One region of the Bradyrhizobium sp. 613_E4_N2_2 genome, then DNA from elsewhere that is predicted to be linked to it. Evidence: predicted binding sites of a transcription regulator. Region 1 holds the regulator's gene; each other region holds the start of a gene.
The links. The regulator LexA, encoded in region 1, represses DNA repair genes until DNA is damaged. The targets are predictions, from matches to a motif close to TGTTCNNNNTGTGTTCNG.
Positions count from the first base shown of each region.

Region 2: a site for LexA is predicted at 4,287-4,304, ahead of recA (recombinase RecA). Genes of this name have one in related genera too.
Region 3: a site for LexA is predicted at 2,268-2,285, ahead of AB7290_RS31215 (ImuA family protein). Genes of this name have one in related genera too.
Region 4: a site for LexA is predicted at 5,498-5,515, ahead of uvrA (excinuclease ABC subunit UvrA). Genes of this name have one in related genera too.

Region 1 is NZ_CP197234.1:4,037,180-4,045,055, reverse strand. Features, by position in the region: gene AB7290_RS19290 (S41 family peptidase) at 1-969, opposite strand, end outside; gene AB7290_RS19285 (alpha-hydroxy acid oxidase) at 1,277-2,410, shown strand; gene AB7290_RS19280 (HAD family hydrolase) at 2,424-3,050, shown strand; gene AB7290_RS19275 (hypothetical protein) at 3,206-3,400, shown strand; gene AB7290_RS19270 (molybdopterin molybdotransferase MoeA) at 3,632-4,843, shown strand; gene lexA (transcriptional repressor LexA) at 5,020-5,721, shown strand; gene AB7290_RS19260 (hypothetical protein) at 5,929-6,150, shown strand; gene AB7290_RS19255 (hypothetical protein) at 6,343-6,777, shown strand; gene AB7290_RS19250 (GAF domain-containing protein) at 7,000-7,876, shown strand, end outside.
Region 2 is NZ_CP197234.1:3,188,336-3,196,211, forward strand. Features, by position in the region: gene AB7290_RS14970 (DUF6894 family protein) at 1,209-1,451, opposite strand; gene AB7290_RS14975 (hypothetical protein) at 3,102-3,299, opposite strand; gene AB7290_RS14980 (hypothetical protein) at 3,592-3,765, shown strand; gene recA (recombinase RecA) at 4,397-5,485, shown strand; gene AB7290_RS14990 (hypothetical protein) at 5,580-6,512, shown strand; gene gcvP (aminomethyl-transferring glycine dehydrogenase) at 6,721-7,876, opposite strand, start outside.
Region 3 is NZ_CP197234.1:6,565,953-6,573,828, forward strand. Features, by position in the region: gene AB7290_RS31210 (Y-family DNA polymerase) at 1-1,517, opposite strand, end outside; gene AB7290_RS31215 (ImuA family protein) at 1,420-2,202, opposite strand; gene AB7290_RS31220 (putative DNA modification/repair radical SAM protein) at 2,366-3,601, shown strand; gene AB7290_RS31225 (UdgX family uracil-DNA binding protein) at 3,601-5,043, shown strand; gene AB7290_RS31230 (inorganic phosphate transporter) at 5,152-6,780, shown strand; gene AB7290_RS31235 (M20 aminoacylase family protein) at 6,857-7,876, opposite strand, start outside.
Region 4 is NZ_CP197234.1:4,240,611-4,248,486, reverse strand. Features, by position in the region: gene AB7290_RS20340 (single-stranded DNA-binding protein) at 1-349, opposite strand, end outside; gene AB7290_RS20335 (outer membrane protein) at 800-1,561, shown strand; gene AB7290_RS20330 (outer membrane protein) at 1,795-2,484, shown strand; gene AB7290_RS20325 (outer membrane protein) at 2,708-3,454, shown strand; gene AB7290_RS20320 (outer membrane protein) at 3,643-4,407, shown strand; gene AB7290_RS20315 (outer membrane protein) at 4,553-5,308, shown strand; gene uvrA (excinuclease ABC subunit UvrA) at 5,612-7,876, shown strand, end outside.

The DNA.
Region 1 (7,876 bases):
GCGCGTGCCGATGATCGTGGCACGCTTGTGGTCATGCAGCGCGCCGGCGACGATCTCCGAGGCCGAAGCCGAGCCGCCATTGACCAGAATCACCAGCGGCTTGCCCTTGGTGAGGTCGCCGCCATGGGCGGTGAAGCGCTGGGTCTCTTCGGGATTGCGGCCGCGGGTCGAGACGACCTCGCCGCGCTGAAGGAAGGCGCTCGACACCGAGACGGCCTGGTCGAGCAAGCCGCCCGGATTGTTGCGCAGGTCCATCACGTAGCCGACCAGCTTCTCCGGCGGAACGTCCTTGGAGATCGACGCGATCGCCTTCTTCAGGCCGTCGGTGGTCTGCTCGTTGAACGAGGTGACGCGGATATAGCCGATGTCGCCGTTCTCGACGTGGAAGCGCACCGGACGCACATGGATGATCTCGCGCTTGATCGCGACGTCGAGCGGAGCGTCGGCGCCCTTGCGCACGATGGTGAGCTTGGTCTGGGTATCGACCGGCCCCTTCATCTTGTTGACGGCCTGCTCGAGCGTCATGCCCTGCACGGCATCGCCGTCGATCTTGCTGATGAGGTCGCCGGACATGATCCCGGCCTTGGACGCCGGCGTGTCGTCGATCGGCGAGACGACCTTGACCAGGCCGTCCTCCATCGTGACCTCGATGCCGAGCCCGCCGAACTCGCCGGAGGTGGTCTCCTGCATCTCGGTCCAGGCCTTGTCGTTCATGTAGCGTGAATGTGGGTCGAGCGAGGTCACCATGCCGGTGATCGCACCCTCAATCAGCTTGGAATTGTCGGGCTTCTCGACATAGCTCGCCTTCACCCGCTCGAACACTTCGCCGAACAGATTGAGCCGGGAATAGGCATCATCCGCGCTCGCTGCCGCCCGTGCCGCCCATACTCCACCGTGCGGGCTGGCGACCAGAAGGGTTAGACACGCTCCCGTGAGTGCGCCCAGGGGGAACAGCAGGTTTTTCCGCATGGATAGACTGGCCTTCTTGCTTGGAGCTTTGCTTTGGGCTTGTGAGGCGCCATGCAAATGGCGATCCAGCCCGCTGTTCACAATACCATTCTGGTTTCTTCAAGGCCGGGACGCCACGCTGGCGGGTACATCGTAAAAATCCCTTCGCCCGGGCCTAAACTTTTGGCAACGTTCCGAAACCGTTTCGCGCAACGCGGGAATCGGCCGGCCGGCCCACGCCTCTCAGCTATGCGATTTTAGGATGGTTTTGGAGGGCCGGACACGATAGGCGATGACAATAACGCTTCAAATTCTCGGGAGGACAACAATGAATGACGCGCCCCGCATCCGGCCGGAAAGGAGCGTCGAACTCGGCGCCAGCGCCGAGCCATTCCAAAACCTGCACGAATTCATCCGCAAGGCGCGCGCCAACCTCAACCAGAACGCCTGGGACTATATCGTCGGCGCCGCCGAGACCGAGACCACGATGCGCCGCAACCGCATGGCGCTGGACGAGATCGCCTTCCGGCCGCGCGTGCTGCGCGACGTCCGCGAGGTCGACGGCTCGGTCGAGCTGTTCGGGCGCCGGATGCGGCTGCCGGTGGTGCTGGCCCCTGTCGGCGCACTGGAGATCTTCGATCCGGATGGCGCGGCGAGCGTCGCCCGCGCCTGCGGCACCTTCGGCGCGGCGCACATGCTGAGCTCGGTGTCCGAGCCCGGCCTGGAGAAGACCGCCGAGGCCGCCCCTGATGCGCTGCGGCTCTATCAACTCTATGTGCGCGGCGACGACGATTTCGTCGCCGATGTCGTCAGCCGGAGCGAGAAGAACGCCTACGCCGCCTTCTGCCTGACCGTTGATACCGCCCATTACAGCCGTCGCGAACGTGACATTGCCAAGCGCTATGTTCGCGAGAGCCGCCTGCGCGCCACCGGCGGCGATTACCAGAAGGGCCTGGAGTGGCGGACCGTGAAGATGATCAAGGACAAGTTCAAGATCCCGCTCATCCTGAAGGGCATCGCCACCGCCGAGGACGCCCGGATCGCGGTCGATCACGGCGTGGAGTGGATCTACGTCTCCAACCATGGCGGCCGCCAGCTCGATCACGGCCGCGGTGCCATGCATGTGCTGCCCGAGATCGCCGAGGCCGTGAAGGGACGCGCCAAGATCATGGTCGACGGCGGCTTCTGCCGCGGCACCGACATCGTCAAGGCGATCGCGGCGGGCGCGGACATGGTCGGCATCGGCCGGCTGCAATGCTGGGCATTGGCCGCGGCCGGCGAGGCCGGCGTGAGGCGAATGCTGGAGCTGCTCGAGGACGAGGTGCTGCGCTGCCTCGGCCTCTTGGGCGCCACCTCGTTCGCCGAGGTCGACAAGTCCTGCCTGCACCAGGCGACCGCAACGAATGCGCCGAGCGTGTTCAGCGCGTTCCCGCTGTTCGACCACGACCCCTATCGATATTGAGTGAAAGGATGCAATGAGCTCGCTCTCTCCCGGCAGCGCGGACGCGCTCCTGTTCGATCTCGGGCGCGTCGTGCTCGACATCGATTTCTCCAAGGCGATCGCCTGCTGGGCGGGACATGCCGGCTGCAAGCCGGAAGCCATCGTCGCGCGCTACGTGCGGGACAGCGAAGCCTACCGGCTGCACGAGGTCGGCAAGATCAGCGACGAGGCCTATTTCGACTCGCTGCGCGTCTCGCTCGGGATCGGCATCTCGGACGCGCAGTTCCTGGAGGGCTGGAACGCGATCTTCGCCGGCGAGATGCCCGACATCGCCGAGCTGCTGCCGCGTGCGGCACAGCAGTTGCCGCTCTACGCCTTCTCCAACACCAATCGGCCGCATGTCGACCACTTCTCGAAGGAATATGCCGGCCTGCTCGGCCATTTCCGCGAGCTGTATCTGTCGTCCAGCATCGGCCTGCGCAAACCGGATGTGGAGGCCTTCGACCATGTCGTGGCCGCGATCGGCGTGCCGGTGAACCGCATCGTGTTCTTCGACGATCTTGCCGAGAACATCGAAGGAGCGCGGTCGCGCGGCCTGACCACGGTCCACGTGACCTCGCCCCGCGACGTCGGGAACGCCCTCAAGGCGCTCGGAATCTGATCTCTGGCCGGCAAGCCGACGGGCCGCGAATGGAACTATTTTGCCCGGGGGCGAGGAACCAAGTCCCTTTGTGCATTTTTATACAGAGTTCCCGGAACGATTGCCCCTCTCAGGACTCATGAGTCCGTTGGGAATTCTACATCGGGCTTATCGTCGTGTTGGGCAAAACCTACCTCACCAAGCAGGCCTCTCTGCTGATGAAATTCGCCAGAACCACCTCGGATTCTGACCTTTCCGCAAAACTGATCAGCAAGGCCGCCGACCTGAAATCCCAGGCCGACCCGCTGCCTGACAAGGATCAGGGCCCCGCAGCGCCGGACGTCAGTCCGTACAAGCAGCCGGGGGGCTGACCGATGCTGGCCGTGGCTCTCGTCCTTCTCGTCCTCGCCATGGCCATCCTCGTACCGGTCTGTCTCGCCTTCTGGATCATGCCGCGGCGGACTTGATGCTCACCCTTCATCGCAGAGCGGATGACGCAGGATAAATCATCCTGCGCGGCCACTGTTTTGCCTCTGCGCCTGCACTCGGCTAGAACTCTCGCCGCCGATTTGCCCGAACGGGCCCAGCAGGAGTTTTCACCCGTGGCCCTGATGCCGGTTTCCGACGCGCTCGCTGCGGTGCTGGCGGGCGCAGAGCCGCTGCCTGAAGAGATGATCGCGCTCGACGCGGCCTTCCACCGCGTGCTGGCGCGCGACGTCGCGGCGCGGCGCACGCAGCCGCCGCAGGCGATGTCGGCAATGGACGGCTATGCGGTGCGCGCGGTCGATGCGGCGCAGATCGACTCCCAGCTCACCCTGATCGGCGAGGTCGCGGCGGGCCGACCGTTTGCGGGATCGGTCGGCGCCGGCGAGGCCGTGCGTATCTTCACCGGCGGTGTCGTTCCCGATGGCGCTGATGCGGTCGTGATCCAGGAGGACACGATCGCGGACGGCAAGCGCATCACCATCAAGGAAGCCGCCGTAACGGGGCGGCACATCCGCCCCGCCGGCGTCGACTTCTCGGAAGGCGACGTGCTGCTGCGCAAAGGGGCCCGGCTCACCGAGCGCGACCTCGCGCTCGCCGCCGGCATGAATTACCCGCAACTGCCGGTCCGGCGACGCCCGAAGGTCGCGATCCTCGCCACCGGCGACGAGCTGGTGATTCCGGGTACGACGCCGGGTCACGGCCAGATCGTCTATTCCAACGGTTATGCCCTGCACGCGCTCGCCCGCAGCGAGGGCGCCGATACCATCGACCTCGGGGTTGCCGCCGACACGCTGGAGGCCACCACGGCCGGCATCGGCCGCGCGCGGGAGAGCGGCGCGGACATCCTGATCACGACCGGCGGCGCGTCGGTCGGGGACCACGATCTGGTCCAGCAGGCGCTGAGGGACGAAGGTATCTCGATGGCGTTCTGGAAGATCGCGATGCGGCCGGGCAAGCCGATGATGAACGGGCGGCTCGGCGCGATGCGTGTGATCGGCCTGCCCGGCAATCCCGTGTCATCTTACGTTTGCGGCTTCCTGTTCATGGTGCCGTTGATTCGCGCGCTTTCGGGCCGTTCGATGATTCATCACCGCCGCGAACGCGCGGTGCTCGGCCGCGATGTCGGCGCCAATGACCAGCGCGAGGATTACCTGCGCGCACGCCTCGAGCTGCGCGACGACGGCACGCTCGTCGCCCTTCCGGTCAATCACCAGGATTCCTCGCTGCTTGCGAATCTTGCTGCGGCACAGGCACTTCTCGTGCGCGCGCCATTCGCGCCGAAGGCCGAAGCCGGCACGCCTTGCGAGGTCTTGCGGCTGCCCGTGTGATCGCTTCGTTCGCGTGCGTTCCGCGAACTTTGTCGCGTTCACGGTAAATTAAGCAGTTGCGGAACATGTATCGAACATATAGTGTCCGTTCATGATTTGTTTCGAGAATGTAGCGGCTTACTGCTGAATTCAGCGTCTCGGAATCGAACGACATCAACCGGGGGATTTTGGTCGAGATGTTAACGCGCAAACAATACGAGCTCCTGCGGTTCATCAGCGAACGGCTGAAGGAAAGCGGCGTGCCGCCCTCCTTCGATGAGATGAAGGACGCGCTCGACCTGCGCTCGAAATCAGGCATCCATCGCCTGATCACCGCGCTCGAGGAGCGCGGCTTCATCCGGCGCCTGCCCAACCGGGCCCGCGCCATCGAGGTGATCAAGCTGCCCGAGCTTCAGGCCGCCGCCGGCAGCCGCCGCGGCTTCACACCGAGCGTCATCGAAGGCAATCTCGGCAAGGTCCGCACGACTTCGAGCCCGCCGGCGGACGAGGGCGAGCGCCCCGTCGCGGTCCCCGTGATGGGCCGCATCGCGGCCGGCACGCCGATCGAGGCCTTGCAGACCCGCAGCCACACCATCAGCGTACCGCCTGACATGCTCGGCTCGGGCGAACATTACGCGCTCGAAGTGCGCGGCGATTCCATGGTCGAGGCCGGCATTCTCGACGGCGACATGGCGCTGATCCAGCGCAACGAGAGCGCCGATACCGGCGATATCGTGGTGGCGCTGATCGACGACGAGGAGGCGACGCTCAAGCGCTTCCGCCGCCGCGGCGCCTCGATCGCGCTCGAGCCCGCCAACGCCGCCTATGAGGTCCGCATCCTCCCGCCCAACCGGGTGAAGATCCAGGGCAAGCTGATCGGGCTGTACCGGAAGTATTGATACCGGACGTGCCGGTATCGGTTATTGGGCGCCCCGCGCTCTTTCGATCGGCATCGCTGATCCGAGATTGGAGCGGACGATTGTCCGCTTCCGCTGGATAGTCTTTCTGGTTTCGCGCAGATTATCCGGCCCCTCCTCCGACGGTAAATCCTCGGCACGCCGCACGAAGCAGCCCTGCTTCGCGGCCTTCAGGTTCGAGGAGAATGCATGCGCCGGATCGTTCCGAGCAAAATTGCTGTGGCGCTGATCGCAGCATCAGCGTCGCAAGCCTTGGCCGTGCAAGCCTTGGCCGTGCAAGCCTTGGCCGCGCAATCGCGGCCCCGTGTCCGCAAGGACACCGCCGTAAGCGAGCAAGTCCGCAAGGCCGTCGACCAACCGTCGCGGCCGGGCTGGCAATATTCCGGCTGGTCGGCGCCTGCGGGGCGCTGACACGCGCCTGCAGAATGCAAAGGGGCGGGCTTTGTTCCTGGTGGATTCGGGAAAGTTAATGTGATTGCGGCCTGCGGCGGCGAGCCGTAGATTTGCCTACAACCCGGCAGAACGTTTGGTATTTCCACTCTGATAGAGGCCTGCGCCTCGATTAAGAGACGTGGGTCGCTATCCCTGCATGAGGAGCACCCGATGTGTGACTACAGCCTGCATGCCGTCGCGTCGCGTCCCGCCGAAGTCGGCGAGACGATCGTCACGACAACCTTCCGCGGCACCTCGACGCGCGGCTTTGCCTCCGCGGCCGATCCGACCGTCGCGGTCTGCCTGCTCCCGGGGACGGAGCTCGCCTTCGCCGACAACGTCCGCTACGACAATCGCTGGATCTGGACGCGCACCGTCAATTCGCGCGTCGGCAAGTTCGGCAAGATCGATCCGCACATTCCCGATCGCCATCATGATGCGATCGAATTCCCCGACGGCAAATCCGTGCTGGTGACGCAGCTGGTCGAAGGCCAGCGTGCGACCGTGCTGCAGCTACCGGTGACCCAGCCGCTCGGCGAGCGCGAGCACAAGCCGCAGACCATCACCGACAGCCGGACAACCATCACCCGCCTGCCGATCGGCTGATGCAGCCATTCCCGGCCGGCAGGTCGGGCCAGGATTGAAATCGCCATCGCCGGCCGAGGCCGGCGAGATGGTGTCGTTTGTGTCCCGCGAAACTCCATCGGGCGGACCAAGCCGTGGCGTCTCCACCGCACGAAGTTTGCGCTGTCCTGCCTGAATTTTGAACGTCCGTTCCGCAGCCAAATGGCCGATGCTTGGTGCGGCTTGAGACGGCGGGCACGTTCGATGAAGACCTTCATTCGCGTCGTTGAACTCTGGGTGCCTGACCGCACGCGCATGCGGCTGGAATTCGGCGGCGGCCTCTACGGCGAAGGGTTGTCCGCGTTTAGGGACGTGAGCGAGGGTCTGCATTTCGGATATGACGAGGGGCTTCCCGGCAAGGCCTGGACCAGCGGCCACCCCGTGATCCTCACCAGATTCACCGATTCCTATTTCAGGCGGACCGATCAGGCCATCGCCGCCGGGCTGACCTGCGGCGTTGCGGTGCCGGTGTTTTCAGGCGAATTCCTGCAAGCCGTCATGGTGCTGTTCTGCGGCGACGATGAGGCCCATGTCGGCGCGATCGAGCTCTGGCACAACGATGCCGAAACCTCCCACGAGATGGCGCTCGTCGACGGCTATTACGGCACCGCCGACATGTTCGAATTCAACTCCCGCCATACCAGATTTCCGCGCGGCTTCGGCCTGCCCGGCCGCATCTGGAAAGCCGGCCTGCCGCTGATCATCAAGGATCTGCACGATGCCAGGAGTTTTCTGCGCTGGGAGGACGCCGCCAAGGTCGGAATCAATCTCGGCGTCGGCGTTCCCTACCGGACCGGCACCGATCAGACCTGGGTGCTGACATTCCTCTCCGCGCAGGCGACGCCAATCGCGCGACGCTTCGAGATCTGGGTCCCGGACGAGGCCCGTTCGGCGCTGGTCTTCCGCGCCGGCGATTGCAGCGGGCAGACCGACCTCGCCGCGCTTTATGCGGCGAAATCCATCGCCAAAGGCGAAGGCAGCATCGGCGGGGCCTGGGCCACCGGCATGCCCGCGCTCAACGACGATCTCGCGCGTGACGGCTCGGTCGCGGCCTTGCAGGCCTGCGCCTCTGGACTGAGCC
Region 2 (7,876 bases), 850 kb from region 1:
GGCCGCTCGGTGACAGGTGGAGGGTGACTGCGTCCTGCCGCGACGTGCTGTCTCACCTCGCGACAATTGAACGACTTCAAATCCGGCCACGGCTCGTTTCAAAGGCTCGTTTCAAAATCGGACAGTGAGGTCGGAAACAGACCACGCCCAAACCCGGGTGCTGTCCCAATTGGGACACTCGGAACATCAAGTCAGGACAGGCTGCTTGTTGGGCTTCAGAAGCAAGAACGCCGTCCGCTTAAATGAAGCGCGGACGGCGGCTTTCCAGCCCCGGGAGGGAAATTGTAAAATCCCGATATCGTTTTGTCTGCACGTCCCGTGCCAAGGTTCATCGGGCCAGCCGCAGGAATTGGGAAAACCTTCATCCTCAAGCGTTGATGCCGCCAACGCGAATGACCACGCCGGGACAGAAACCGGATCTGTGCCGGCAACGCGATACCTCAGGCGCGTCTGCTTCTAGGCTGGCTTGGGCGGTTGAAGCCCCGGCGATCTCAGCCACTCGCTCATGTGCGAGCCGGTCTCAGCCTGTCTGGCTTTGCGGAGGAGGTCCTCTCGTTGAGGACCGTGAGGGAGGGCTTTAGCTTGTTCGCGGAGGCGTTTCGCTTCTCCGGCAAGTCGTTCTTCCAGTGACACGGTCTGCGTGAAACGACGGCGCTGCTTCATGACACAACCTCGTCTTTACGGGTCCTAACCGCAGGGTTTGAGTTCCAGCGAACTTAATATGCAGACGGGCCACCTTCAGTTCCAAAGTGAACTTTTCAAATCAAGCCACGGTGAATTTCAAACCAGGCCACCGCGCTCGGAAACAAGCCAGCACCAAATCCGGGTGCTGTCCTAATTAGGACAGCGGGGCTGTCAGATTGCGACATCAATAAAAACGCCGCCCGCTTAAATGTCGCGCGGGCGGCGGCTTTCCAGCCCCGGAGAGGTGGATGCAAAACCCCGGTGATGATGAGTGTGCACAACCTGTGCCAAGGTTTTATGTCACGTTGCGGGACGCCGCAGCGGGGATCGGGCCACCACCTACCGCGAACTTCTGAGAATCAGTATTGTCTCGAAGAAAGAACGTCGTGGGGGCAGTACTTGTTACGGGATTGCCGAAGGACTATTCGCCTGTCTAGCCAGATTACCGGCCTTTGACGCGAGCTTTCGGCTGATTGCGAAGACGACGTCTTCAAGTGAAAGAGGCCGCCACTGAGGCGGCGTTATCATTGCTTGCTGAAAATCCTGGAATTGAAAATGGCCGTGACTTCGAGAACACGGCCAGTTCTGTTACGAACTTCCACCGCGAAATGCTGGCCCGTTGAACCTTCCATGACCGCATCGCGGGCGGCATCGACAAGTGCGCCGAGCGCCATATCGTGTGCCGCCTCGGCGTCCAGCAGTTCGACGCCATCTTTGTCCTGCGAGAAGATGCCATCCGACCTGAGGTCGAAAAAATACTGAGCCATGATGCTCAGCTTACTTCGGTGCCTGCAAACCCGAGGAATTGACCCACTCTTCGAGGTGACATGCAGTGTCAGCCTGACGGGCTTTCCTCAGCATATCATCCTTCAGAACGCCTGGCGAAAGCTCTGCCGCCCGGGTACGGATATCGTCAGCGAAGACCCGCAGCCTGTCCTGAAGAGATACGGATTGTCTGATGCGTTGCCGTCTTTGCAAGGCGCTGCTCCCTGTTCGAGGGGGCGGGAGCGCTGTGATGGAGCGTTCTCGTCACCGATGGTAGCCACGATCCGGGCGGTGATGGTGAAAGTGTGCGCTCGGATCAGGGGATTAGCGAGTCCTCAATTTGTCCCGCCATTCGGAACTTTTACGAATTAGGACACTGACGAATTCAACTTGGGACACAACGGCTCAAATGCGGACAGCACGCTCCGCCGCAACTAAGCGCCATGTTATTGAGCTGGGCGTGTCGCCAAAGCAGAAAGAACGGGCGCGGCATGGATCCGGCGGCCAGCATCTTCAAGATGATCTATCGGGATCAACCAGTCGGTACGGAGGGGCTTCCTTGGCGGAAGGAAGACTTCACGAAACGAAAGAGGCCGCCAACCGAGGCGGCCTCACGAGACCCGGCCCATCGCCAACGCGCGCATTGTACGATGGACCGTTCCGGGTGGATGGCGCGAGAGTGTCGCGCCACAGACCGGAATCTCAATCCCTTGGTTCGAGTCGTTCCCGTCAGGCCGCCTACTGAGGCGGCCTTGCTTCATCCGCCTACAAAGCGGGTTTGCGTGACCGGAAATACGAAGCCGATTCCGGTCACGGCGAGGAAGGTGCAAAAATACCGGATGCGATACATGCCGAACCAACCCGGGCGTGCCGCCATGGTTCAGGAGGTCGGCGAGCTCTCCGCCCATCTGGTGGTCTAGGCCGAGGTTGGACGGAGAGCCGCGCGCCGGACCCCCGTCGCATGACAATGCTAGGAACGTGCCATGACAGTCGTGTGAAACTGTCGGCGCCGCTCAGTGGAGATCAGGCCACAAATGAAATGAAAACGCCGCCCGCTTGAAATGAAGCGCAGGCGGCGGCGTTCCAGCCCCGAGAGGGATTAGCAAAATCCCGGATATTGATCAGTCCGAATGGATGACGAGAAGGTTCAACGGCACAACGCGACCAAGCTCAAATGGATGCGTGGCGGCGCTGCGTCGAACTGGGCATTGAAATCCCCCAGGCCAATAGATACGGGCAGGAGACGAGATCGTTTCACACGCGCAGAGGCGGATTAGGGCACTTCTTTTCCGTGGTTCTATGAATGGCGAGCTTGCGCGTTTTTCCCGGAGGGATTGTCGGCTGACAGCGTGGCTGACTTGGAAGGCTACATCGAAATCCTTTTGCGAAAGCTTCGCCGGGAAGCTGGCAAAGAAGCCGCCAACTGAGGCGGCCTTAACCGGTCTTCCGTTCGAGCATCGCCATTTCAACTTGGTCGGCCAGGACTGTGAGATGACTTGCGAGGCGGTCGAATAGTTCGCGCTTAGCGGCGTCGGTCGCGGATGAGAGCGCACTCCGCCGCGTCCTTCCGCAGCTTCTCAAGTTGAACCAGATGATCTTGCATGGCCCGCTGGCCCGCTGTTTCGAGAACCAGCGGAGTCAACGCGACGGGCTTACTTCGGCGGCTGCAAGCCGGATGATTTCAACCATTCCTCAATGCGGGCGGCGACATCGGATTCGTGGGCCTTCTTCAAAAGAGCCTCTTGCTCTGGGGCCGCCTGCAATTGTTCTGCCTTTTCTCGCGCTAGTCTGGCTTCCTTGATGAGCCGCTCTCCAAGCACTCTATCCGGTTTGAATCGGAAGCGCTTCATGACTTCCTCCTGTCACAAAGTTCGCTCTGCTTAAAACTTTCAAGGGGCACAGAAGTTCTACGGAACTCTACACCTCATGTTCGCTTAGCGGAACACATTCGTTTGCGGTCCGTTCTTCAAATCCAAATCGGGCCACCGCGAAAATCAAACTAGGCCACCGCGCTCGGAAACCAGGCCAGCATCCGGGTACTGCCGAAATAGGCCACTCGGGATTGCAAAGTAGGCCACTGGTAGGAACTAAGGGATTGCCCGCCCTGTTGCATGTTGTTCCTCCCTCTAAAGGAACAGCCTTATGGCCGACGACAACAATAAAAATCCAAATGAGAAGCAGCCCGGCGAGAATCCGGACGGCAAGTACCATTTCAATCCTGGGAACATGGCCGGGAAGAAGCCCGGGGATCCGGAGCAGACTGCCGAAAACCGTGGCGAGCAGCCGCACGAGGACAAAGAAAAACCCGCCGGTTAGATGCCGGCCACTCGCAGATGCGAAGTAGGGCCACTATAGGACCGCACCGGACGGCGGCTTTATGGCCGGCCACTCACCGAAGAAAAATGGGAATGGATTGTTTATCCCAGGATCGGGCAAGGAGATCGCTTCGCAGGAATGGCTCCCACTAGAGCGGCCTCAAAGGGAGCGCGGGCCTACATCGATGAGAAGCTGGATGGAAAAGAGGCCGCCAACTGAGGCGGCCTCAAATCATCAGGATCAGCCAGACGATTAGGCCAGCGTTCACGGTGCCTACGGTGACAATACCTGTCTGAATAAGTCGCTCGGTCATGGTGTCACCCCCCGATTGAGAGGGAACCCTGCGCTCAATCGGAACGAGCGTCTATGCAGATTGTGCCAGACCCGGGAAATTTCGGTAATATATGACGGCGTGTTCCGCCCGTGAATACACCTTATGGTTGGCCCAGAACAAAACAGGCCACGTGTCATTTCAAACCAGGGCAATGTCGCCGGAAACAGGCCAGTACCAAAATCCGCGAAAGAACATATTGCGAACTTGGAACAAATAGGGTACATTACTTTTATCGCCGGCCCGCCCCGCCAATCGTTTGTCCCTCTAGCGAATCCTCGCCATAAGGAGCACGACCCAATGTCCAACACTGCCCTGCGTATCGTCGAAGGATCTTCCATGGACAAGAGTAAAGCTCTGGCCGCCGCGCTCTCCCAGATCGAGCGCCAGTTCGGCAAGGGCTCGGTGATGAAGCTCGGCAAGAACGACCGGTCGATGGATGTCGAGGCGGTGTCCTCGGGTTCCCTCGGGCTCGACATTGCGCTCGGGATCGGTGGTCTGCCGAAGGGGCGCGTCGTGGAAATCTACGGGCCGGAATCCTCGGGCAAGACCACGCTGGCGCTGCACACGGTGGCGGAAGCGCAGAAGAAGGGCGGAATCTGCGCCTTCATCGACGCCGAGCACGCGCTCGACCCGGTCTATGCGCGCAAGCTGGGCGTCAACATCGACGAGCTCCTGATTTCGCAGCCGGACACGGGCGAGCAGGCGCTGGAAATCTGCGACACGCTGGTGCGCTCGGGTGCGGTAGACGTGCTGGTGGTCGATTCGGTCGCGGCTCTGGTGCCGAAGGCCGAGCTCGAGGGCGAGATGGGCGACGCGCTGCCGGGTCTCCAGGCCCGTCTGATGAGCCAGGCGCTGCGCAAGCTGACGGCCTCCATCAACAAATCCAACACCATGGTGATCTTCATCAACCAGATCCGCATGAAGATCGGTGTGATGTACGGCTCGCCGGAAACCACGACCGGCGGCAACGCGCTGAAATTCTATGCCTCCGTCCGTCTCGACATCCGCCGCATCGGCGCGATCAAGGAGCGGGACGAAGTGGTTGGCAACACGACGCGCGTCAAGGTGGTGAAGAACAAGCTGGCGCCGCCCTTCAAGCAGGTCGAATTCGACATCATGTACGGCGAGGGCGTCTCCAAGATGGGCGAGATCCTCGATCTCGGCGTCAAGGCCGGCATCGTCGAAAAGTCCGGCGCCTGGTTCTCCTATGACAGCCAGCGCCTCGGCCAGGGCCGCGAGAACTCGAAAGCGTTTTTGAAAGCCAACCCCGACATCACCGCCAAGATCGAGACCTCGATCCGCCAGAACTCCGGCCTGATCGCCGAGCAGATTCTCGCCGGTGCACCGGAGCGTGACGCCGACGGCGAGGAGCCGGCGGACGAGTAAGGCCTAACGCGAAGAACTTTCGCGAGGAGCGGGCGCTGAGGACGTTGAGTTGCCGACGTCGTCAGTGCCCGTTTCGTTTTGTGGGGCGTTCGCGATGAAACGCGTGATCCTGACCAGTTCGTCCGGCGTCGGTCTTGCCCATGCGGATCGCGCCGACATGGTCGTGCCGTTCATCTTTCGCTTCGTTTCGGGGCCACTGCCTACCTCGCATCACCTCGAGCAATACCTGACGGGAGGCTATGTCAGAGGCGATCCGGAGGTGCGTTGGTCCGATCTTGTTGGCCGGTTGCCTCAGACCGGTCTCGCGCACAAAGAGACAGGCCTGATTTGGTTTTGCGAGACCTATGGCGTCGATCTCATCGAGCTGTGGTTCGACCCTGAGCCCAATAGTCAGTTGCAACTGATCTGGATCCTCGATTATTTGCGGTCCCATCCATCGATCACCGATCGTCTGAGATTGCGACGTGTCAATTTCGATCTGCGCGGAGCGGACGGCACAGAGCTTCGCGATCGTATGGTGCGGGAATTGGAGGTCGCGGACTGCGACTTCGAGATCGCCAACATGGCCTGGGAAGCCTACCGGGCGCCAACGCCGGAGCTCTGTTTCGGATTGCTCGGCAGGGATTTCCCCAGGCTGCCCTTCCTGAAGCCTGCGATGGAACAATTGCTGGCAGAACTGCCATCACCAATCACCGGACTAGGTACGACGGAAGCGCGGCTTCTCGACCTGATTGCGCGGGGGCACAACCGTACCAAGGAGCTGTTTCAACCGGACGGTCCGCTGCAAACGCGCGTGTTCGATCAATGGGAATTGGGCCCGCTGCTCGAAGGGCTTGGGTCCGGCCCAATGCCGGTGATCACGGGTCTCGATCCGAAACTCGCGACGCTGGCCCCGCGCGAGGCCGCAACGCCGCCTTTCGCCGAAGCCGGCTATCGCTCACCGAATTTGGGGAAGCGGTCCTTGAAGGCCGGGAGGATTTCCGCCGTCAAACCCCGATCAGACGCTGGTGGGGCGGAACGCTTCTGACCAACGAACGGCTGTGGCGTTGGGACCGACAGAACCGTTCGCTCGTTGCACCCTTGATACGCGTTCGGGGACGTAGGGTGGGCAAAGGCGCGCAAGCGCCGTGCCCACCATATTCCAACGCGCATAAAGGTGGTGGGCACGCTTCCGCCTTCGCTCTTCGAGCTACGGCGGACAAGTCGCTTTGCCCACCCTACGAAGCTACGATCCCTTACTCCGCCGCTTCCGCGTAATCGCTCACCGGCGGGCACGAGCACACCAGGTTGCGGTCGCCATAGACGTTGTCGACGCGACCGACCGGGCACCAGTATTTGTCGGTGCGCGAGACGCCGTCGGGAAAGCAGCCCTCGGCGCGGGTGTAGGCGCGATTCCAATCGTCGTCCGCGATGTCGTGCACGGTGTGCGGGGCGTGACGCAAAGGCGAAGCCTCGATCTTGAAGCGGCCGGCCTCGACCTCGGCGATCTCCTTCCGGATCGCGATCATGGCGTCGCAGAACCGGTCCAGCTCCGCCTTCGATTCCGACTCGGTCGGCTCGATCATCAGCGTCCCCGGCACCGGAAAACTCATGGTCGGGGCATGGAAGCCGTAATCGATCAGGCGTTTTGCGATGTCGTCCACGGTGACGCCCGACGTCGTCTTCAGCGCGCGCGGGTCGACGATGCACTCATGTGCGACGCGGCCCTTCGCGTTCTTGTAGAGCACCGGGAAGTGCGCATCGAGGCGCGCGGCAATGTAGTTGGCGTTGAGGATCGCGATCTCGGTGGCGCGCTTCAGGCCGTCACCGCCCATCATCAGAATGTAGATGTAGGAGATGGTCAGGATCGACGCCGAGCCGAACGGCGCGGCCGAGACCGGGCCGACCGGTGCTTCGGCTTGCGTCGCCGGATGACCGGGCAGGAACGGCGCGAGATGCGCCTTCACGCCGATCGGGCCCATACCGGGGCCGCCGCCGCCATGCGGGATGCAGAAAGTCTTGTGCAGGTTGAGATGGCTGACGTCGGCGCCGTAATCGCCGGGCCGCGACAGGCCGACCTGCGCGTTGAGGTTGGCGCCGTCCAGATAGACCTGGCCGCCATGGCCGTGCACGATGTCGCAGATCTCGCGGATGTGCTCCTCGAACACGCCATGTGTCGAGGGATAGGTGATCATGACCGCGGCGAGATCGGCCGAATGCTTCTCGGCCTTGGCGCGGAGATCGTTGACGTCGACGTCGCCGTTCTTTTCGCAGGCGACCACCACCACGTCCATGCCGACCATCGCGGCCGAAGCCGGGTTGGTGCCGTGGGCGGAGGAGGGGATCAGGCAGATTTTTCGGTGCGTCTCGCCGCGCGCGGCATGATAGCCGCGGATCGCGAGCAGCCCGGCA
Region 3 (7,876 bases), 2.5 Mb from region 1:
TCGTAAAGACCGTCGCGAAAGATCCAGAAGCGCAGGCCTTCGGCATCCTCGATGCGGAAATAATCCCGCGTCAATTGCTTGCCGTCCTGCCGCCACCATTCCATCGCGATGCGCTCGGGCCCTTCCACCCGCACCACCGCATGCAGCGCACGCCGCCAGGTGAACTGATGCGGCGGGCCGTCCGGCACGGTCGCGAACGGCACCTTGATCGGCTCCGGTCTGTCGAACAGCCGCAGGGGGCGCAGCGGCGGCTCGCTCTCGGCGCGCGCCGGCCATTCGGCCTGCATGGCCACGGCGAGATGGTGCTGGGCAGGCGCGGCCAGCACCGCACATTCGGGGATATGGGTATCCTCAGGCAAATGCACGACGACGCGCTTTCCGCCGATGCGCGCGGCGATGCGGTCGATCAGCGCGGCGAGCTCGTCATTGTCATGGACATGGGCGTCGAGATCGCGCTGCTCCTGCACCACGATCTCGGTGCGGCTCGCCGACAGCCGCACCATGTCGAAACCAAAGCCGGGATCCAGCGGATCGGCGAGCGCATCGAGACGTTCGCGAAACAGCCGGTCGATGACTTTGCTTTGCGTCACCGGCCGCCCGGTCTCGACCATGATCGCGCGCACCACGCCGTCGGTACGAAAGAAGGCGGCTTCCAGGCGCCGCGCGCCCTTGCCCTGCTTCTCCATGGACGCGATCAGCGTGTCGGCGAGCCGCGACAGCGTCAGCGCGATCATGGTGTCGGTGGCGATCGGTTCGGCAAAGCGCTTCTCCACGATATAATCCGGCAGCGGTTTGCGCGGATTGATCGGGGCATCGCCATGCCCCTGCGCATGCGCGAGCAGCGTGGAGAACCGCGCGCCGAACCGCGCCGTGATCTCATGCGGCTCGCGCGAGGCGACATCGCCGATGGTTTTCAGGCCGGCGCGGCGCAGACCAGTGGTGATGGCCTCGCCCGCACCAAGCGCGGATACCGGCAGCCGGCTGATCGCCGCCGCCTCCCCGCCATCGGCGACGATGGTGCCGGAGGCCTGCCGCGTCAGCGTGCGCGCACAGACCGAGGTGCCGGCGATCGCCGCGCTGACGGCAAAACCCTGACGGGCGAGCGCGCGGACGAAGGTCTGCAACAACGCAGCCTCGCCGCCGAACAGATGCGCGCAGCCGGTGATGTCCAGAAACAGCCCGTACGGCGGATCGAGCGCCACCAGCGGCGTGAAGCGGTCGCACCAGTCGGCGACGTCGCTGAGCGTCTTCGCATCGGCCACGACATCGGCGTCGAACACTTTCAAGTCCGGACACATCGCCCGTGCATTGGCCAGGGGCTGGCCGATGTGCAAGCCGAGGCGCTCGGCGGCTTCGTCCAGCGCATGGATCACCAGCGCATTGTTGTCCTTGATGACAACGATGCTCGGATCATTGGTCTTACCCAGCGCGCCGAAGAACCGCTGAATCCGATCGATGGGCAGGCGCGGCAGCCACAGGCTGAGGATACGTCGACGGTTCAGAGAACTGGCACTCATCACATTTCCATTCCATGATCCACCGGCCGCACGGGCCATGACGATTGCGCAAGAGTTCGGCATCGAAGCGCGGCGCGCCCCAGGAGCTCCATGCCGGGCCCGGCGGCGAATGCGCCGCGCGCAACATCCACCGCGTCTCCGCGGTCGAGGGCAGCGGCTGCGCGGCCATCCGCAACATCAGGCCGGTGACACCGGAGCCTTGCGCGGCCAGTGTCAGCTTGCGGCTCGCCACGAGATCGAACTGCCGCGTCTCACCCCAGAGCTCGAGCACAACGGCGCCAAGCGCGTCGCAGGCGAGCGCATCGGCCGAGGTCCGCAACGCGCTCTCGACATCGGCGGCGCGCACCATCACCACGCGGCGCGGATCGAGACCGATCTCGGCAAGCCCGCTCATCGACAGCGCGCCGGTCTCGAGTTCCGAAAAATCCTGCCGCACCCACAGCAGCGGCCGGCGCCGCGAGACACGCCCCGCAAGCCCCATGACAAAACCCGTCGCGGCGGTTCCCTGCCGGCCCTCGCAAAACACCTCGTGGATCACCGCGCGCGCGAGCCCGCCCTTCAGCGCGCTGTCGACCTCGTCGTGGCCGAGCGCGACGCGATCGTGCTGATGCACGACCTCCGCCGTCTCGATGCGCTCGATCTGGCCGCGCAAGGTCGCAAGCGCGTTCATCCGTGCGCCGCTCATATACGCCGCTCCTTCAGAGGTGATTGCCGAGGTTCTCAAAAATAAGAACCTACGGCTGGCTCATTTGTTCATGATATGTTCTAATATAAAGCTAACAGCGGCCGGGGAGTCAATCGAATTGGTGCTCATCCGGATTCGTAAGCTGAATCAAAGGGATTCCACGATGGACGTACAACGCAAGCTGGAGATTCTGGCTGATGCCGCCAAATACGACGCGTCGTGCGCCTCCAGCGGCACCGAGAAGCGGGATTCCAGCGATGGCAAGGGCATGGGCTCGACCGCGCCGGGCATGGGCATCTGCCATTCCTACGCGCCGGACGGACGCTGCATCTCGCTGCTCAAAGTGCTCCTGACCAACGCCTGCAATTACGACTGCCTTTATTGCGTCAACCGCGCCTCCTCCAACGTGCCGCGTGCCCGCTTCACCATCGACGAAGTGGTCAAGCTCACGCTCGACTTCTACCGGCGCAATTACATCGAGGGCCTGTTTCTCTCCTCCGGCATCATCCGCAGCCCCGACTACACCATGGAGCAGGTGGTCAGCGTCGCGCGCAAACTGCGCGAGGAGCATCACTTCCGCGGCTACATCCATCTCAAGACCATTCCCGAGGCCGACGACGCGCTGATCGCGGAAGCCGGCAAATATGCAGATCGCCTCTCCATCAACATCGAGATGCCTGAGGAGACGAGCCTGCAGCAATACGCACCGGAAAAGGATGTGCGCGCGATCCGCCGCACCATGGGCCGGCTGCGGCTGAAGCTCGACGAGGCCGAGGAAAACCGCAGCACAAAGACGAAGGCCAGGCCGCAGCGCTTCGCGCCCGCCGGACAGAGCACACAGATGATCGTCGGCGCCGACGCGGCCTCTGATCACACCATCCTGCACACCAGCTCCAATCTCTATGGCTCCTACCGGCTGCGGCGCGTCTATTACTCCGCCTTCAGCCCGATCCCCGATGCCAGCCGCGCTTTGCCTCTGGTACAGCCGCCGCTGCTGCGCGAGCACCGGCTTTACCAGGCCGACTGGCTGATGCGGTTCTACGGTTTCGACGTTGCGGAGATCGTTGACGACAGCGCGATGCTGCCGCTCGACATCGATCCGAAGCTCGCCTGGGCGCTGCGCCATCGCGACCGCTTCCCGCTCGACGTCAACCGCGCCAGCCGCGAGGAGCTGTTGCGCGTGCCGGGCTTCGGCACCAAGGCGGTCGAACGCATCATCGCGACGCGGCGCACCACCACGATCCGCCTCTCCGATCTCGCGCGGCTGCATGTGCCCCGCAACAAGGCGCTGCCATTCATCGTCCTCAGCGATCACCGGCCCGCGCCGCATCGCCTCGACGAGGCGCGGCTGATCGAACGGTTCAAGCCGAAGGCAACACAATTGGGGTTTGGCTTCTGATGCAGTACATCACCCTCGACACCGAAACCGATTTCGACGGCTGGCGCAAAGCCGCGCGTAGCCTCGTGCTGCATCATGTGCAGCCAACCGATGTCACCTGGACCGTACAAGGCGGCGAAGCCGAGCTGTTTGCACCGCCCTCCCCGTCTCCGATATTTGAGGTGAACGACAGCACCTTTAACGTCTCGGCAAAATTCGTCGATCTCGCCAAGGCCGCGATCCTGCATCGCGACGGCGAGCGCTTTGCGATCCTCTATCGCCTGCTCTGGCGATTGAAGGACAATCACGATCTCATCGAGGTCGCGACCAATCCTGATGTCGCGCAAGTCACCGCCATGGCAAGAGCAGTCCATCGCGACGAGCACAAGATGCATGCCTTCGTGCGCTTCCGCGAGATCGGCCGCGAGCGCGCGGCGCATTACGTCGCCTGGTTCGAGCCGGAGCATTACATCGTCGAGCTTGCCGCGCCGTTCTTTGCCAAGCGCTTCGCCGACATGCCATGGTCGATCCTGACACCCGATCTGTGTGCGCATTGGGATGGCCACGCGCTCTCGTTCACGTCGGGCGTGAGCAAGAGCGAAGCACCCGGCGAAGACCGGCTCGAGGAAACCTGGCGGCGCTACTACGCCAGCATCTTCAACCCGGCGCGGCTGAAGGTGAAGGCGATGCAGACGGAGATGCCGAAGAAATACTGGAGGAACCTGCCCGAGGCGTCGATCATTAAGCCCTTGATCGAGGACGCCGAGCGCATGACCGGCGCCATGATCGCCAATGCCGCAACCGATCCGCACAAGCCCCAGAAGCGGCCGGAGGCTCCGATGCCACGCAAGCTGGCTGCCGACGATCTCGAAGCGCTCCGCGAGGAGGCCGCGCACTGCCGCGCCTGCCCGCTCTACAAGGACGCGACGCAGACCGTGTTCGGCGAGGGCCCGAAAGACGCGACCATCATGCTGGTCGGCGAGCAGCCCGGCGACAAGGAAGACCTCGCCGGCCACCCCTTCATCGGCCCGGCCGGCCAGATGCTCGACCGTGCGCTTCAGGAAGCCGGCGTCGACCGCAACAAGGTCTACGTCACCAACGCGGTCAAGCACTTCAAATTCGTGCCGCGCGGAAAGATCCGTCTGCACCAGAAGCCGGCGACGCCGGAGATCCGGGCGTGCCGGCAATGGTACGAGCGGGAAGTTTCGGCAATCCAGCCCGAGCTCATCGTGGCAATGGGCGCCACCGCCGCGCAGAGCGTGTTCGGCAAGATCACCCCGATCGGCAAGACCCGTGGCCGGCTCATAGATATGCCCGAGGGACGCAAGGCACTGGTGACGGTGCACCCGTCCTATCTGTTGCGGCTGCCTGATCCGGAAGCCAAAGTGCTGGAATATCAGCGCTTTGTCGAAGACCTGAAGATTGCCGCCAGTTTGCAGAAGAAAGCCCCACGCGCCGCCTAAATACTGGCGAATACTGGTGGGAAAGCGACTTTAGGACGCAGTTGTCATCCAGCCTTCAAATCCATCGCGGACAATAGCCCCTTCAAATTAGTTAAGGGGCGTCCAAAAATGACAGACGTTGCATTCGACCGTGCGGTAGGCGATCCGACGCCCGTCCAGCCGGCTTCCAGGCCAAATCTCGACAAGGGTTTTAACCCGCTCACGATGATCCTGTTCTTCGGCATCCTTGCCGCAGGCCTGCTGTTCGTTGCCTACAGCATCTATGTCGACGTCAACGCGACCGGCACGAAGGTGACGACCTTCCTGCCCTACATCCTCTTGTTCGTCGCGCTGCTGATCGCGCTCGGCTTCGAATTCGTCAACGGCTTCCACGACACCGCCAACGCGGTGGCGACCGTGATCTACACCCATTCGCTGCCGGCTGAATTCGCGGTGATGTGGTCGGGCTTCTTCAACTTCCTCGGCGTGCTGCTGTCCTCCGGCGCGGTCGCGTTCGGCATCGTCTCGCTGCTGCCGGTCGAGCTGATCCTCCAGGTCGGCTCCAGCGCCGGCTTCGCCATGGTGTTCGCACTCTTGATCGCCGCGATCATCTGGAACCTCGGTACCTGGTATTTCGGCCTGCCCGCCTCCTCCTCGCACACGCTGATCGGCTCGATCATCGGCGTCGGCATCGCCAATGCCGTCATGCGCGGCCGCGACGGCACCTCGGGCGTCGACTGGAGCAAGGCCACCGAGATCGGCTACGCGCTGCTGCTGTCGCCGCTGTTCGGTTTCATCTGCGCCGCCGTGCTGCTGCTGCTGCTCAAGTTCATCGTGCGCAACCCTGCGCTCTATGCCGCGCCCGAAGGCAACAAGGCGCCGCCGCTCTGGATCCGCGGCCTGCTGATCGCAACCTGCACCGGCGTCAGCTTCGCCCACGGCTCGAACGACGGCCAGAAGGGCATGGGCCTGATCATGCTGATCCTGATCGGCACCGTGCCGACCGCTTACGCGCTCAACCGCGCGCTGCCGGAGAGCCAGGTCGCCCAGTTCCAGAAGGTCTCGGAGGCCGCCTCCAAGGTGATCGCGGCCAAGGGCGCCGGTCACTCGATCATCGGCGATCCTCGTCCTGCGGTGACGCAGTACATCACCTCGCACCACATCAGCGAAGGCACCTACCCCTCGCTGTCGGTGCTGGTGAAGGATGTCGGCGACCAGGTCGCGAAGTACGGCTCGCTCAACAAGGTACCGGCGGAAGTGGTCGGCAACACCCGTAACGACATGTACCTGACCTCGGAAGCGATCCGCTTCCTGATGAAGGACAAGGAAAACGACCTCAACAAGGAAGAGGTCGCGACCTTGAACGCCTACAAGGGCGGCCTCGATAGCGCCACGAAGTTCATCCCGACCTGGGTGAAGGTCGCCGTCGCCATCGCGCTCGGCCTCGGCACCATGGTCGGCTGGAAGCGCATCGTCGTCACCGTCGGTGAGAAGATCGGCAAGACCCATCTCACCTACGCACAGGGCGCCTCCGCCGAGCTGGTCGCCGCCGCCACGATCGGCGCCGCCGACGTGTTCGGCCTGCCGGTCTCGACCACCCACGTGCTGTCGTCGGGTGTCGCCGGCACCATGGCCGCGAACGGCTCGGGCCTGCAGATGGCGACCATCCGCAACCTGCTGATGGCCTGGGTGCTGACGCTGCCCTGCGCGATCGCGCTGTCGGCCACGCTGTATGTGATCTTCTCGCGGATCTTCTGAAGCCGATCACGCGCCTCAAAGACAAAGGGCCCGTGCGATGCACGGGCCCTTTTCGTTTGTGGTTCGGGGGGCGGCGTTAAGACGCCGCGAGCGATTCCTCGACCAGCTTGACCCAATAGGACGTGCCGAACACGATCGCCTCGTCGTTGAAATTGTAGGCTGGGTGATGCAGGCCGGCGCTGTCGCCGTTGCCGCAGAAGATGAACGCGCCGGGCCGCGCTTCCAGCATGTAGGCGAAATCCTCGCCGCCCATCAGCGGCGGCATCTCGTGCACATTGGCCTCGCCGGCAACGTTCCTGGCGATGCGCCGCGCCACCTCGGTCTCCGCAGCGTGGTTGTTCACGACAGGGTAGTTGCGCTTGTAGTGCAGGTCGATCTTGGCGCCGGTGATCTGCGCCACGCCCGCCACCACCTCGTGCACGCGCTTCTCGACCAGCTTGCGCACCTCCGGCGACAACGTGCGGATGGTGCCCCTCAGCGTTGCGGTCTGCGGAATGACGTTGCGGGCGTTGCCGGCGTGAAATTCGCAGATCGAGATCACGGCCGATTCCAGGGGATCGACGCTGCGGGCGACGATTGACTGCAGCGCGGTGATCACCTGCGCGCCGACCAGCACGGAATCGACGCATTTGTGCGGACGCGCGGCGTGGCCGCCGAGGCCCTCGATCATGATGTCGACCTCGTCGGTCGCCGCCATGATCGGGCCCGGCCGGATTGCGAACGAGCCGATCGGAATGCCCGGGCCGTTGTGCATGCCGTAGACCTGCTCGATGCCGAAACGCTCCATCAGGCCGTCCTTGACCATGGCCGCGCCGCCGGCGCCGCCTTCCTCGGCAGGCTGGAAGATTACGACAGCATCGCCGGCGAAGTTGCGGGTCTCGGCAAGGTAGCGGGCCGCACCGAGCAGCATCGCGGTGTGGCCGTCATGGCCACAGGCGTGCATCTTGCCCGGAGTCTTGGAGGCGTAAGGCAGGTTGGTCTGCTCGTCGACGGGCAGCGCGTCCATGTCGGCACGCATGCCGATCACCTTGAGCCCATCGCCGGCCGGCTTGCTGCCCTTGATCACGCCGACCACGCCGGTCTGCCCGAGGCCGGT
Region 4 (7,876 bases), 200 kb from region 1:
GGCCGTCGAGCATCGTCAGGGTCGAGTTGAAGCCCTGGAGCACGACCTCGGTGGAGTACTTCTCGGCGCCGCTCTGGTCGGTCCATTTGCGGGTCTGGAGCGCGCCCTCGATGTAAACCTTCGCGCCCTTCTTCAGGTACTGCTCGGCGACCTTGCAGAGCCCTTCATTGAAGATCACGACGCGATGCCACTCGGTCTTTTCCTTGCGCTCGCCGCTATTCTTGTCGCGCCAGGTCTCCGAGGTGGCGATGCTCAAATTCGCGATCGGCCGCCCGTCCTGGGTGCGGCGGATTTCGGGATCCTTGCCGAGATTTCCAACCAGAATGACCTTGTTGACGCTTCCCGCCATCGCCGCTCTCCACTCCGAATGCCACTGAATTTTAGAAGGCCCGGGACGCGCCCGCGTCCTCTGCAACCTGTTGACGCGACCCTATACGCTTGCGCGGACGGATCGGCCCGTCACCCCTCCACTTATCCCCACATATAGCACCCCTGGCCGGTTCGTTCCAGATTTGTTCTTATGACTCCCCTCACCTTGTTGCGCTGGCAAGACGACACCGCGCTGCACAAAGACGGCCTGCGCCAAATGGAATTTCCCCGAATTCCTGAGAACGGCGAAAACAGCTTAACATTCATCAAGTTAGAGGCAGTTCAGATGCCGCCCGACTGTTGCATTCCGGAGACGGACTCCGCCGACCGCCTAAGCTACGCTTGCCGCGGAATTAGATTCTTATAGGCGTCGCGCCTGATCAGCCGCTTCGGGGACTTCGAAAAGCGGTCAGAAACTGGGGGGACTGCAATGAATAAGATTTTGATTGGTACTATTGGTGCAATCGCGTTGGGGCTGTCGGCTCCCGCAAGCGCGGCAGATCTCGCTGCGCGTCCCTACACCAAGGCTCCGGCACCGATGATCGCGACCATCTACGACTGGAGCGGCTTCTACATCGGTATCAACGGCGGCGGCGGCACCAGCCACAAGTGCTGGGACGTCGATATCGGCGGTGGCGTTCTCGTAGGCGAAGGCTGCCACAACGCGACCGGCGGCACGGTCGGCGGCCAGGTCGGCTACCGCTGGCAGTCAGCCAACTGGGTGTTCGGCTTCGAAGGCCAGGGCAACTGGGCCGATTTCTCGGGTGACAACATCAGTGCGATCAGCGGCCTGCGCGATCGTTCGAAGATCAACGCCTTCGGCCTGATTACCGGTCAGGTCGGTTACGCCTGGAACAACGTCCTGGTCTACGTGAAGGGCGGCGGCGCCGTCGTCAGCGATCGCTACCGCAGCTTCGACGTCGCCAGCGGCCTCGAGTTCGACCGGGCCAACGAGACCCGTTGGGGCGGCACCGTGGGTGCGGGCGTCGAGTTCGGATTCGCCCCGAACTGGACCGTGGGCTTCGAGTACGACCACATCTTCCTCGGCAACCGCACCATCGGCTTCACCGGATCCGGCAATTTCGCCCCGCTCGGCGTTGCCACACGCTCCGATCGCATCAGCCAGGACGTCGATATCGGCCTCGTCCGCGTGAACTATCGCTGGGGCGGTCCGATGATCGCAAGATACTGACATCCCTCTGAAATCGCTTGGAGATCAAAGGCCGGCCTCGCGCCGGCCTTTTTGCGTGGGCAACGGGAATTATAGGTCAGTCACCGTTACGTTTTGCGATTATTGTGGCTTTTGGGAGACGCAACTTGCGGCTTTGCTCGTGTAAGCACGACATCAGTTGGACCACGGCGTCCGATGTCCTTCCGAACGCACGGAAGGCAAAAACAGAAACCGGGACTGGGATTAGTTTGAAAATGAAGAAGGTTTTGTTGGCTTCGGCCTGTTTGTTCGCTCTCGCTGCTCCGGCTTCGGCCGCTGATCTCGCGGCGCGCCCCTACACCAAGGCTCCGGTGGCGGTGGCCTCGGTCTACAACTGGACCGGCTTCTACCTCGGTATCGTCGGCGGCGGCGCCTGGGAAAACGGTTCCGGCGACCCGAAGATGAAGGGTGGCTTCGTCGGCGGCACCGCCGGCTACAACTGGCAGACCGGCAACGTCGTGTTCGGCGTCGAGGCTGATGGTTCCTGGGCTGACGTCAGCGCTTCGGCGACCGGCGCCACTGTTGTTCCCGGATTCGGCGTTGTGACCGCAACGGCGAGCTCGAAGACCGATGCCATGGGCACCGTGCGCGGCCGTATCGGCTACGCCGTCAATCAGGTCCTGTTCTACGGCACCGGCGGCTACGCCTGGATCGACAACAAGATCACCCTCTCCGCTCTCGGCCTGACCGCATCGGACAGCAAGTGGCACTCCGGCTGGACCGTCGGCGCGGGCGTCGAGGCGTTCTTCGCTCCGCAGTGGTCGGTCAAGGGCGAGTACCTCTATCGCAGCCTCGGCGGCGAGACCTACTTCTCGGGCGCCCTGCCCACCGGCACGCTCAACTTCCACACCGTGCAGGTCGGCGTGAACTATCACTTCGGGGGCCCGGTGGTCGCGAAGTACTGAGCTTCGCTTCCAACGCACCGCGTTACGAAAGGCCGGCCTTGCGCCGGCCTTTTTGTTTTCGCGCGTCCAGATCCAGGCCAACCGATTCCCAACGTTTTCGGGGAAAGCTGTGGTATCCCGGTGACACAACCTTCGGCTTCAATGGTGTAGAGCAATGACATCGGTTGGGTCATTGGGTCGGCCGTTTTTGGTCGACAAAGAGAAACGAAACTGGGGAATTGAAATGAAGAAGGTTTTGCTGGCCTCGGCCAGTCTGTTCGCACTCAGCGCGTTGGCTCCCGCCTCGGCGGCCGATTTGGCGGCCCGCCCCTACACCAAGGCGCCCATTGCTGTGGCCTCGATCTACAACTGGAGCGGGTTCTACCTCGGCATCAACGGCGGCGGCGCTTCGAGCCGCAACTGCTGGGATGTCAACAATATCTTCGGCGTTGCGGGTCCGGACACGGCTGAAGGCTGTCACAATGCGACAGGCGGCGTCGTCGGTGGCCAGGTCGGTTATCGCTGGCAGTCGGCCAGCTGGGTGTTCGGCCTTGAAGCCCAGGGCGACTGGGCCAATCTGAAGGGCTCGAATACGAGCGTGGCGCTTGCTCCGCTGGTCAACGAGACCAAGATCGACGCGATCGGCCTGTTCACCGGCCAGGTCGGCTATGCCTGGAACAATGTGCTCTGGTACGTGAAGGGTGGCGCGGCGGTCACGCATGCCAAGTACAACGGCACGGTCGTCGGCGTGGTCCTCGACAGCGCAAGCGAGACGCGCTGGGGCGGCGCGGTCGGCACCGGCCTCGAATTCGGCTTCGCGCCGAACTGGTCCGTTGCCATCGAATACGACCATCTGTTCATGGGCAAGCGCAACAACTCGTTCACGTTTCTCGGCATCAACGACCGCATCGACCGTATCAAGCAGGACGTCGACATGGGCACGGTCCGCGTGAACTACACCTTCGGCGGCCCGGTCGTGGCGAAGTACTAACCGTCGCCTCCGACGCCATCGCGTTACGAAAGGCCGGCCTTGCGCCGGCCTTTTTGTTTTCGCGCGTACGGCATGAGCGTTTGCGGACAAGTTCCATTTTCGGCGCGCTGTGACCCTCCGGTGACAGACTGTCACACCTCAAAGGTTGTATCGAAGATCGCAACAACTTCGGCCGTGGGGGGTCCGTCTTGAACAAGTTTATGCTTGCCGCCGCCGGCATAGTCGCGATGACCACGTCCGTTTCGGCGGCCGATCTGGCGGCGAGGCCCTACACCAAAGCTCCTGCCCCGATGATCGCCGCGGTCTACGATTGGAGCGGCTTCTACATCGGCGCCAACGGTGGTGGCGGCTGGAGCCATAATTGCTGGGACATCGTTACCAACATCCTCGGTGCGCCGGTCACTCCCCCCGCATCGGAGGGCTGCCACACCGCGACCGGCGGCGTGGCCGGCGGCCAGGCCGGCTTTCGCTGGCAAAGCGCGTCGTGGGTGTTCGGCGTGGAAGGCCAGGGCGACTGGGCTCACCTTAGCGGCTCCAATGGACCGAGCCTGGCTGCCGGCGGCGTCGGCTCAGACCGCTCGAAGATCAACGCCTTCGGTCTCGTGACCGGCCAGGTCGGCTACGCCTGGAGCAATGTGCTGTTCTACGCGAAGGGTGGTGCGATGGTTGTGAGCGACAAATACGAAGGCTTAACCACTGCCACCGGCTTCGTGTTCGACAGGGCGAATGAAACGCGCTGGGGCGGAGCGGTTGGTGCTGGCCTCGATTTCGGCGTAACGCCCAACATCGTGGTCGGCGTCGATTATGTGCACGGCTTCATGGGATCGCGCGACAACCGCTTTACGTTCAACAACGGCACGTTCTCGCGCGCCGATCGGATCCGCCAGGACGTTGACATTGCAACGGCCCGCGTCAGTTACAGGTTCGGCGGCCCCCTCATCGCCAAATACTGATCTTCGCCTCCGACGCCATCGCGTTACGAAAGGCCGGCCTTGTGCCGGCCTTTTTGTTTTCGCGCGAGGGTGCACCCAACCGTCTTGGAGTCGTGAGGCGCGCGCAAGGCGTCCGCGAATGGCTTTGACGAGTTGGGGACGTGACATGAAGACGTGGATGCTGGCTGCGGTCAGCCTGTTCGCAGTCGGCGCGGTCGCGCCGGCTACCGCCGCCGATCTACCGATCTACAAGGCACCGGCGGCCGCCGTTCCCCTCTACGACTGGAGCGGCATCTATGTCGGCATCAACGGCGGCGGCGGGCTGGCCCATGCATGCTGGGGCGTGACCCGCGCGCTCGGCGTCGCTGTCGATCCGGCCGTTGGCGAAGGCTGTCACAATGCGGGCGGTGGCACGATCGGCGGACAACTCGGCTATCGCTGGCAGAAGTCGCGCTGGGTGTTCGGCATCGAGGGCCAGGGCAACTGGGCCGACTTCAAGGGCAGCAATGTCAGCGTGGCGCTGCCGCTGTTCACCAACCAGACCAAGATCGACAGCTTCGGCCTGTTCACTGGCCAGATGGGCTACGCCGTCAACAACCTGCTCTTCTATGGCAAGGCTGGCGCCGCGGTGGCGCACGACAAGTACGACACCTTCGTCCCCGGCGTCCCGGCGGCGGTGTTCAACAGCGTCAACCAGACCCGCTGGGGCTACACCATCGGCATCGGCGTGGAATGGGGCTTTGCCGAGAACTGGTCGGTCGGCGGCGAGTACAACCATGTCTTCCTCGGCCATCACAGCGCCGACTTCGCAACGCTCGTCGGCGGCTTCGCCCCGCGCACCGACCGGATCGGCCAGGATATCGACATGGGCCTGATCCGCATCAATTACCGCTGGGGCGGCCCGGTCGTCGCCAAATACTGAGACAAAGCTCCCTCAGGAACCTCCAAGTCCTGATCATGTGCGGATTGCCCCAAATCCGCATTCAAACGCGAACGAAGGGCTGGCCTCGCGCCGGCCCTTCGCATGTTCCGGGGGGCCTGCTCCTGCCAGATGCCGCCAGCGCGCCAACAATCCGTTGACGATTCGCACACGCCACTGGAAATCTGCTCCCGTTCTTCCTACGTTCGCTGCCATACCCATCGGCGCCGATCCCGGTTCCGGGCGACGCGCGCCTTTTTTGTTGGCGCGATCGCGCACCTTTGGGATTCCTTGAGGGCAACTCGGATGGATGAAGTGATCAAGGCGAAGCGCCAACAGCAGAACGCGGGATCCAGCCTGCGCGCAATTACGATCCGTGGCGCGCGCGAGCACAACCTCAAGAATGTCGACGTCGAGATCCCCCGCGACAAGCTGGTGGTGTTCACCGGGCTGTCAGGCTCCGGCAAATCCTCGCTCGCCTTCGACACCATCTACGCCGAGGGCCAGCGCCGCTACGTCGAATCGCTGTCGGCCTATGCGCGTCAGTTCCTGGAGATGATGCAGAAGCCTGATGTCGACCAGATCGACGGCCTGTCGCCGGCGATCTCGATCGAGCAGAAGACGACGTCGAAGAACCCGCGCTCGACCGTCGGCACCGTCACCGAGATCTACGACTACATGCGCCTGCTCTGGGCGCGCGTCGGCGTGCCCTATTCGCCCGCCACGGGTCTGCCGATCGAGAGCCAGACCGTCTCGCAGATGGTCGACCGCGTGCTGGCGCTGCCCGAAGGCACCCGCCTCTATCTGCTCGCCCCCGTCGTGCGCGGCCGCAAGGGCGAGTATCGCAAGGAGCTCGCCGAATGGCTCAAGAAGGGCTTTCAGCGCGTCAAGATCGACGGCACCTTCCATGAGCTCGCGGAGGCGCCGACGCTCGACAAGAAATTTCCGCACGACATCGACGTCGTGGTCGACCGCATCGTGGTGCGCGCCGACATCGGCCAGCGCCTCGCCGAGAGCTTTGAGACCGCGCTGAAGCTCGCGGAGGGCCTCGCCGTCGTCGAGTTCGCCGATGCGCCTGCAGCGGCCGCGCCCGTCGAGGAGAAGAAGAAGACCGCAAAAATCCACGACAAGAGCGGGCCTGAGCGCATCCTGTTCTCGGAAAAATTCGCTTGCCCCGTCTCCGGCTTCACGATTCCGGAGATCGAGCCGCGCCTGTTCTCGTTCAACAATCCCTACGGCGCCTGCCCGGCCTGCGGCGGCCTCGGCGTCGAGCAGCATGTCGACGAAGACCTCGTCATCCCCGACAAGGAGCTCGCCATTGGCAAGGGCGCGATCGCGCCCTGGGCCAAGTCGTCATCGCCCTACTACGTGCAGACGCTGACGGCGCTCGGCAAGCACTACAAGTTCACGCTGACCACCAAATGGAAGGATCTGCCGAAGAAGACGCAGAACGCGATCCTCCTTGGCTCGGGCGAGGATGAGATCAAGTTCTCCTACGAAGACGGCGTCCGCTCCTACGACACCAAGAAGCCGTTCGAGGGCGTCATCACCAACATCAACCGCCGCTATCGCGAGACCGAGAGCGAGTGGGCGCGCGAGGAGCTCGCAAAATATTTCCACGACGTCCCCTGCGAGGGCTGCAAGGGTTTCCGGCTGAAGCCCGAGGCGCTCTGCGTCAAGATCGGCGGCAAGCATATCGGCGAGATCTCGGAGCTGTCGGTCAGGAAGGCCGGCGAATGGTTCGAGACCGTGCCCGAAGCGCTGAACACGCAGCAGAACGAGATCGCCGGCCGCATCCTCAAGGAGATCCGCGAGCGCCTCACCTTCCTGCTCGACGTCGGCCTCAACTACCTCACTCTGTCCCGCTCCTCCGGCACGCTGTCCGGCGGCGAGAGCCAGCGCATCCGCCTCGCCTCGCAGATCGGCTCGGGGCTGACGGGCGTGCTCTACGTGCTGGACGAGCCCTCGATCGGCCTGCACCAGCGCGACAACGCCCGCCTGCTCGACACGCTGAAGCGCCTGCGCGACCTCGGCAACACCGTGATCGTCGTCGAGCATGACGAGGACGCGATCCTGCTCGCCGACTACGTCCTCGACATCGGGCCCGGCGCCGGCATGCATGGCGGCAACATCGTCGCCGAAGGCACGCCCGCCGAGATCATGCGCAACCCGAAATCTCTCACCGGCAAATATCTCACCGGCGAGCTCGAGGTCGAGGTGCCGGAGCGGCGCCCGCCGAACCATCGCCGCACCATCAAGGTGGTCAACGCGCGCGGCAACAACCTCAAGAACGTCACGGCCGAGATTCCGCTCGGCCTGTTCACGGCCGTCACCGGCGTCTCCGGCGGCGGCAAGTCGACGCTGCTGATCGACACGCTTTACAAGGCCATCGCCCGCAAGCTGAACAACGCCAGCGAAGGCGCCGCACCCCACGATCGCATCGAGGGTCTCGAGCACATCGACAAGATCATCGACATCGACCAGTCGCCGATCGGCCGCACCCCGCGCTCGAACCCCGCGACCTACACCGGCGCCTTCACGCCGATCCGCGAATGGTTCGCCGGCCTGCCC